Regions from separate parts of the Actinoplanes sp. NPDC049118 genome, predicted to be linked through region 1. Evidence: predicted binding sites of a transcription regulator. Region 1 holds the regulator's gene; the other holds the start of a gene.

Region 1 (4,206 bases):
CAGCTTGGTCGGCGTCTTGACGTCGAGGTGCACGAAGAGCTCGCCGCGGCCCTGGCCGCGCAGGTGCGGCACGCCCTTGCCGCGGATGCGCAGGGTCGATGCCGGCTGGGTGCCCGGCTTGACCTCGATGTTCTCCTCGCTGTCCAGCGTCTTGATGGTCAGGCGCGTGCCCAGCGCCGCCGCGGTCATCGGCAGGGTCACCCGGCAGTGCAGGTCGTCGCCCTTGCGGGAGTAGACGTCGTGCGGGCGTTCGTGGATCTCGACGTAGAGGTCGCCCGCCGTGCCGCCGCCCGGGCCCACCTCGCCCTGCTGGGCCAGGCGGATGCGCATGCCGTCCTCCACGCCCGCCGGGATCTTCACCGTCAGGGAGCGGCGGGTGCGGATGCGGCCGTCGCCGGCGCAGGTGGGACAGGGCTGCGGGATGACCGTGCCGTGCCCCTGGCAGACCTGGCAGGGCCGGGCCGAGACGACCTGGCCGAGGAAGGTGCGCTGCACCGACTGGACCTCGCCGCGGCCGCCGCACGTCTCGCAGGTCGCGAGGTGGGTGCCGGGCGCGGTGCCCGCGCCGGAGCACTGGGTGCAGAGCACGGCCGTGTCGACGGTGATCGGCGCCTCGACGCCGAAGGCCGTCTCCACCAGGTCCAGTTCGAGGCGCAGGATCGCGTCGGCGCCCGGGCGGGTACGCGGCCGCGGGCCGCGGGAACCGCCGCCGGCGGCCGTTCCGAAGAAGGCGTCCATGATGTCCTGGAAGCCCACGAACGGTCCGGCTCCGCCGGGCCCGCCGGGGCCCGCCCCGCCACCGGGTGCCAGCGGGTCGCCGCCGAGGTCAACGATCTGACGCTTCTGGTCGTCCGAGAGGACCTCGTACGCCGCGTTGATGTCCTTGAACTTCTCGTGCGCTTCCGGGTCCGGATTGACGTCCGGGTGGAATTGACGGGCCAGCTTGCGGTAGGCGCGCTTGATCTCGTCGTCGGTGGCTTCGCGGCCGATGCCGAGAATTCCGTAGTAGTCCTTGGCCACAGGGTTTCGAGTCCTCATGTCTGCCCCGCGCTTCGCGCTGGAGACCTTCGTCGCGGTTGCGTCAGTTTTGTGCCAGCAGGTCGCCAACGTAGCGTGCCACGGCACGCACGGTCGCGATGGTGCCGGGGTAATCCATCCGGGTGGGCCCCAGCACGCCGAGCCCACCAACGATCGTCGTGCCCGGTCCGTAACCCGTGCTCACCACGGATGCCGCCCGCAGGTTGTCGATCTCGTTCTCGTCGCCGATGCGGACCCGGGTGGTGCTGGGCTCGACCTCGCCGATGAGCTTGAGGAGGATGACCTCCTCCTCGAGCGCCTCCAGGACCGGCCGCAGCGAACCCTGGAAGTCCAGCACGCCGCCGCGGGTCAGGTTCGCCGTACCCGCCAGGGCGAGGCGTTCCTCACTGCGCTCGACCAGCGTCTCCAGCAGCACCGACGCGACGCAGGCCATCGTGGTGCGCTTCTCCGGGTCCGACTCGTCGACCAGGGCGGCCACCAGCGGCGGGGTGTCGGACAGCTTCTCGCCGCTCAGCTTGGCGTTGATCTTGCGGCGCATGTCCAGCACGTCGTCGGTCCGCGTCGGCCCCGGCAGCTCGACCAGGCGCTGCTCGACCCGCCCGGTGTCCGCGATCATCACCAGCATCAGCCGGGTGGTGGAGATCGGGACCAGCTCGAGGTGGCGCACCGACGAGCGGGCCAGGCTCGGATACTGCACGACGGCGACCTGGCGGGTGAGCTGGGCGAGCAGGCGCACCGTGCGGTGCACCACGTCGTCGAGGTCGACCGCGCCGACCAGGAAGCGCTCGATCGCGCGCCGCTCGGCCGGGCTCAGCGGCTTGACCCGGGACAGCCGGTCGACGAAGAGCCGGTAGCCGGCGTCGGTGGGCACCCGGCCGGCGCTGGTGTGCGGCTGCCGGATGTAGCCCTCCTCCTCGAGCACGGCCATGTCGTTGCGGACCGTCGCCGGGGAGACGCCGAGCTGGTGCCGCTCGACCAGTGCCTTGCTGCCGACGGGTTCCTGGGTCGACACGTAGTCCTCGACGATGGCGCGGAGCACTTCGAGCTTGCGGTCATCGAGACTCACGCCGAACCCCTCCCCGCCGTTTTGGCACTCCTCAAAGTCGAGTGCCAGTCTACGTCGCCGCCACGCCCCGCGCGATGATCAATCCTGAGCACCCGCGGCAGTTAGCCGACTGTCTATTCTCCGACCTCGACCGGTGTGTTTCCCTCGCCACGTTCGACCTGCGGTCTTACCGTGTGCGACATGACTGAACCGCCGCGCCCGCCCGGTGAGGGGAACCCCTCGGACCCCACCGCGCCATTCAACCCATATCCGGGTAACGATCCGGCCCCCGGATCGACCCCGCCGCCGCCCCCGGCGTACGGCTCCCCGCAGCCGCCGACCTACGGCACCCCGCCCACCTCGGGCGGGGGCTACGCACCGCCGCCGTCGTCCGGCGCCGGTGGCTACGGCCCCCCGCCCGGCCAGGGCGCCCCGGGTTACGGGCCGCCTCCCGGTGGCACGCCGTACGGCGCGCCTGGCGCCTACGGCCAGCAGCCCGGCGGTTACCCGCCGCAGGGCTACGGGCCGGGCAACGACGACAAGACCTGGATCCTGGTCGCCCACTTCGGCGGCGCGGCCGGCGCCTTCCTCGGCGGCGGCTGCTCGGGCTGGATCGCGCCGCTGGTGGCGCTGCTGGCCCGGGGCAACCAGTCCCCGGTCGTGCGCGCCGAGGCGGTCAAGGCGCTGAACTTCCAGATCCTCTGGTCGATCATCGCGCTCGTCGGCTGGGTGCTGACCTGCGCGCTGGTCGGGTTCATCATCGGCCCGGCGGCCTGGGCCATCGGCACGATCTTCGGCATCATCGCCGGCGTCAAGGCGAACAACAACGAGCCGTACAACTACCCGATGACGGTCTCGATGATCAAGTAGTGGCCGTTCGTGACGCCGGGCTCCAGCCCGGCGTCACGGCAGCAGGTCGCGGATGACCGCGTCGGCGAGCAGCCGGCCACGCAGCGTCAGCACGACCCGGCCGTCGGAGTAGGCGCCGGGCTCCAGCAGGTCGTCCGCGAGGGCCTGCGCGGCTCCGGCCAGCCCGACCGCGTCGAGCGCGGCCACCGGCAGCCCGTCGCGCAGGCGTACCCGCAGCATCACGTCCTCGACGTGGCGGTCGGAGTCCGTCAGGATCTCGCGCCCCAGCCCGGGCGAGACGCCCTCTTCAACCCTTTTCGCGTACGCCGTGGGGTGCTTGACGTTCCACCACCGCACGCCGCCGACGTGGCTGTGCGCGCCCGGCCCGAGCCCCCACCAGTCGCCGCCGGTCCAGTAGAGCAGGTTGTGCCGGCAGCGCGCCTCCGGCGACGTCGCCCAGTTGGACACCTCGTACCAGGAGAAACCCGCACCGCCGAGCGCGGCCTCCGCGGCCAGGTAGCGGTCCGCGGCGACGTCGTCCTCCGGGTACGGCAACTCGCCGCGACGCATCTTCGCCGCCATCCGGGTGCCGTCCTCGACGATCAGCGAGTACGCGCTGACATGATCCACCCCGGCCTTGATCACCGTGTCCAGCGAGGCGGCGAAGTCCTCCGGCCGCTCCCCCGGCGTCCCGTAGATCAGGTCGAGGTTGACGTGGTCGAAGCCGGCCTCGCGGGCCTCGATCGCGGCCTGCGGCGCCCGGCCCGCCGTGTGCTTGCGGTCGAGGATCGCCAGCACGCCCGGGGCGGCGGACTGCATGCCCAGCGAGATGCGGGTGTAGCCGGCCCCCCGCAGCGCCCGCAGCGAGCGCGGGTCGACCGACTCGGGGTTGGCCTCGGTGGTGATCTCGGCGTCGCCGGCCAACCCCCAGGTCTTGTCGATGCCCTCGAGGATCCGGCCGAGGTCGCGCGGGTCGAGCAGGGTCGGGGTGCCACCGCCGACGAACACGGTGTCGACCCGGGCGCCGGTGACGGTCGCGGCCAGCCGCAGCTCGGCCAGAACCGCGTCGGCGTAGCCCTCCCGGCTCGCGCCGCCGCCCAGCTCAGCGGCCGTGTACGTGTTGAAGTCGCAGTACCCGCAGCGGCTCGCGCAGAACGGGACGTGGACGTAGACCCCGAACCCGCGCCGGCCGACCGCGCCCAGGGCGCTGTCGGGCAGGGAGCCGTCGCTGGGTACGGGCTCGCCGTCGGGTGGAGGACCAGGCATCCGTCAAG
Region 2 (4,206 bases), on a different contig from region 1:
CGGCGGACTTGCCCGCCACCACGTAGCCGTCGTGGCCCGCGTTCTGCGCGATCCAGCGCAGCGGCTCGACCAGCGCCTTGCGGACGATCTGCACGCCGACCGCCTCCTCGCCGGTGAGGCCGAGGTTGCCGTCGAGCGTCGAGGCGACCTGCGCCAGGGCGGCGCCGCCACCCGGGACGGTGCCCTCCTCGACCGCGGCCTTGGTCGCCGCGATGGCGTCCTCGATGCGGTGCTTGCGCTCCTTCATCTCGACCTCGGTCGCGGCGCCGACCTTGATCACCGCGATGCCGCCGGAGAGCTTGGCCAGCCGCTCCGAGAGCTTCTCGCGGTCCCAGTCGGAGTCCGAGGCCTCGATCTCCTTGCGGATCTGCGAGACGCGGTCCTCGATCTCGGCCTTGCGGCCGCCACCGTCGACGATGGTCGTGCTCTCCTTGTCCACCACGACCCGCCGGGCGGTGCCCAGCATGTCGAGGGTGACCTGGTCGATCTTGTAGCCGAGCTCGGGGGCGATGAGCTCGCCGCCGGTCGCGATCGCAAGGTCCTGCAACATGGCCTTGCGCCGGTCCCCGAAGCCCGGGGCCTTCACGGCCGCAACCTTGAAGGTCTTGCGCAGCGCGTTGACGACGAGCGTCGACAGCGCCTGGCCCTCGACGTCCTCGGCGACGATGAGCAGCGGCTTGCCGCCGGAGAGAACCTTCTCCAGCAGCGGCAGCATCTCCTCGACGCTGGAGATCTTCTGGGTCGTGATCAGCAGGTAGGCGTCCTCGAGGACGGCCTCCTGCGACTCGGCGTCGGTCACGAAGTTCGGCGAGATGAAGCCCTTGTCGAACTGCAGACCCTCGGTCACCTCGAGCCCGGTGTCCAGGACGGACCCCTCCTCGACGGTGATGACGCCGTCGCGGCCGACCTTCTCCATCGCCTCGGCGATGAGCTCACCGATCGTGGCGTCCTGCGCCGAGATGGTGGCGACGTTCGCGATCGACTTCTTGTCGTCGACCTCGACCGCCTTCTCCAGCAGGGCCTTGGAGACGGCCTCGGCGGCCAGGTCCATGCCGCGCTTGAGCGCGATCGGGTTGGCACCCGCGGTCACGTTGCGCAGGCCCTCGCGGACCAGCGCCTGCGCGAGCACGGTCGCCGTGGTGGTCCCGTCGCCGGCGACGTCGTTGGTCTTCGTCGCCACCTCCTTGACCAGCTGGGCCCCGAGGTTCTCGTACGGGTCGGAGAGCTCGATCTCCTTGGCGATGGTGACACCGTCGTTGGTGATCGTGGGCGCGCCGAACTTCTTGTCGAGGACGACGTTGCGGCCGCGCGGCCCGAGAGTGACCTTGACCGTGTCGGCGAGCGTGTTGACGCCGTGCTCCAACAGGTGCCGCGCGTCGTCGGAGAAACTGAGAATCTTCGCCATTTATGGTCCCTTCAACGCACCGGCGCCCTGGACCGGAAGCCGGGCCAGGGCGCTCAGCACTGTCAGATCAGGTCTACTTCTCGATGACCGCGAGGACGTCGCGGGCGGAGAGCACCAGGTACTCCTCGCCGGCGTACTTGACCTCGGTGCCGCCGTACTTCGAGTACAGGACGGTGTCGCCGACCTTCACGTCGATCGGTACGCGGTTGCCCTTGTCGTCGATCCGGCCGGGGCCGACGGCGAGGACGGTGCCCTCCTGCGGCTTCTCCTTGGCGGTGTCGGGGATCACGATGCCCGACGCCGTCGTGGTCTCGGCCTCGTTCGCCTGGACCACGATGCGGTCCTCGAGCGGCTTGATCGCAACCTTTGTCGCGGTAGTCACGGGCATACCCTCCTGGGTACAGGTGTTGTCGCCGGCCAATGACAGGCCGGGCTGATGCCTCATGCCACCGGGCGGGGCCGTCGTCGCGGGTGCCGGTCCGCCTGGCGCAAGCGCACGTCCCCGGATCGGGGAGCACGCTGGCACCCTCAGGTTGAGAGTGCTAATCGGAGATTATGCCGGAACTAGCACTCCGTCAACCAGAGTGCCAACACGTCAGCTTCCAGCAGAATGACTTTCCGTGGACCTCGAACTGCTCGCCGCCCTGCGTACCGCCGAGGGGTCTGCCGCCCTGGCGGCCGCCGCCGAGGTCGCCGGCGCGGACCCGCTCGCCGCCGCCACGGCCCTGCGCTCCCGCGGCCTCTCCCCTGCCCTGTCCGCCGCCGCGCTCACCCAGGCCGACCTCCGCAGACGCGCGGAGGCCAAGTTCGGCGCGGCCGGCGCCACGATGCTTTTCACCCGGGCGGGGCTCGAGCAGGCGACGCGGGCGGTGGTGGCCGACCGGCGCGCCGCCCGGCTGCGGGCGGCCGGCGTCGAGACCCTCGCCGACCTCGGCTGCGGCCTCGGCTCGGACGCGCTCGCCGCGGCCCGCCAGGGCATCCGGGTGTGGGCCGTCGACGCCGACCCGCTCACGGCCGCGCTCGCCGCCGCGAACGCGGCGGCCGCCGGCCTGGCCCACCTGGTGACCGTGGAGTGTGCGGACGCGACGAGCGTTCCGGTGGAGAGGTTCGACGCGGTCTTCGCCGACCCGGCGCGCCGGCGGGCGGGCCGCGGCCGGGTGATGGACCCGCGCTCGTGGTCGCCGCCGTGGGACTTCATCGCCGCCCTGCCAGGCCGGGTGCCGCGCACGGTGCTCAAGCTGGCCCCCGGCATCGATCACGCGCTGCTACCGCCCGGCGCCGAGGGCGAGTGGGTCAGCGTCGGCGGCGATCTGGTCGAGGCCGCGTTCTGGTGCGGGCCGCTGGCGGAATTCGCGCGGCGGGCGATCCTATTGCCGTCGGGGGCCGAGCTGACCGGATCGGGAGTCGAGGCGGCTCCGGTCGGCCCGGTCGGCGCCTTCCTGTACGACCCGGACCCGGCCGTGGTCCGCTCGCACCTCGTGGCCGAGTTCGCCGCGGCGATCGGCGGCCGGATCGCCGACCCCGAGATCGCCTACGTCTACACGGACACCGCCGTCGACACGGTGTTCGGCCGGCGGCTCGAGATCACCGACGTGCTGCCGTTCTCCCTCAAGCGGCTGCGGACGCTGCTGCGCGAGCGCGGCGTCGGACGGCTGGAGATCCGCAAACGCGGCTCCGCGCTCGAGCCCGAGCAGCTGCGCCGGGACCTGCGGCTCAGCGGCAGCGCCGCGGCGTCGCTCGTGCTGACCCGCACGGCGGGGGCGCCGACGGTCCTGCTCTGCCGCTAACCTTCCTCCTCGTGGCGAAGAAGGCTGCCGGTACCCCGGCCACCGTGCTGCTCACGGCGCAGCGGGTGGCGCACGAGCTGCACCCGTATGACGTCCCGGCGGATGCGCGCGACTACGGCGCGCTGGTCGCCGCGGCACTCGGGGTGGCACCGGCGGCGCTCTTCAAGACGCTGATCGCCGAGGTCGACGGCGGGCTCACCGTCGCCGTGGTCCCGGTCACCGGCGAACTCGACCTCAAGGCGCTGGCGGGCGCGGCGGGCGGCAAGCGTGCGGCGCTGGCGGATCGCGCGGCGGCCGAGCGCAGCAGCGGCTACGTCCGCGGCGGGATCAGCCCGCTGGGACAGCGCCGGCGGCTGCCGACGGTCGTCGACGACTCGGCCGCCGCCCTGGACCGCATGTACGTCTCGGCCGGGCGCCGCGGCCTGCAGGTCTCGCTCGTTCCCGCCGACCTGATCCGGCTCACGGATGCGAAAATCGCGAAGATTCGGACATAGAGCGGCAGACGCTGTTCCGGATCCTTCCGTTACGACACCGTTATCAAGATCCGGCAATCCAGAGCCGTGAAGTGACCTAGCGTCACGTTGTGGAGTGACTCCATGGCTGCGCGGTGACCCAACGTCGTCGCGCTGCCGTCTACGCGGGCTGCGGGACCTTGCGATCAGGCCCGTCGTGCCAACGTTCAGCACCGGGAATACGTTGCCCGATACAACAGAGTGTCCGATCCCGCAGCGGATCGGGTGAGTGACGTTCCCGGCAGCGCACACCAGAATCCGAAGCAAGGTCCGGATTGATCCGAAAGGACTCGAGGAATGCGTAAGGGAATGTTCGCCCTTGCCGCGGCCGGCCTGCTGGCCGCCGGCAGCATGGCTGCATGCGGTGACGACAGCGGTGGCGATTCAGGCACGGACGGCGGCGCGTCCGTCGGCAAGGTGGGCGTCATCCTGCCGGACACTGCAAGCTCTCAGCGGTGGAGCACCGACGACCCCAAGTTCCTGAAGGCGGCGTTCGACGCGG

Evidence for each region. The regulator HrcA, encoded in region 1, represses chaperone genes, less so after heat shock. The targets are predictions, from matches to a motif close to GGTTNGCACNCTCNNNNNGAGNGTGCNAACC.
Region 2: the regulator HrcA is predicted to act here: its motif matches at 1,923-1,953, upstream of groES (co-chaperone GroES).

The regions. Positions count from the first base shown of each region.
Region 1 covers NZ_JBEZDY010000012.1:59,463-63,668, reverse strand. Annotated here, with positions in the region: gene dnaJ (molecular chaperone DnaJ) at 1-1,020, opposite strand, end outside; gene hrcA (heat-inducible transcriptional repressor HrcA) at 1,082-2,104, opposite strand; gene AB0B58_RS20170 (DUF4870 domain-containing protein) at 2,285-2,953, shown strand; gene hemW (radical SAM family heme chaperone HemW) at 2,987-4,198, opposite strand.
Region 2 covers NZ_JBEZDY010000038.1:76,771-80,976, forward strand. Annotated here, with positions in the region: gene groL (chaperonin GroEL) at 1-1,405, opposite strand, end outside; gene groES (co-chaperone GroES) at 1,479-1,793, opposite strand; gene AB0B58_RS38625 (class I SAM-dependent methyltransferase) at 2,026-3,192, shown strand; gene ybaK (Cys-tRNA(Pro) deacylase) at 3,204-3,686, shown strand; gene AB0B58_RS38635 (substrate-binding domain-containing protein) at 4,002-4,206, shown strand, end outside.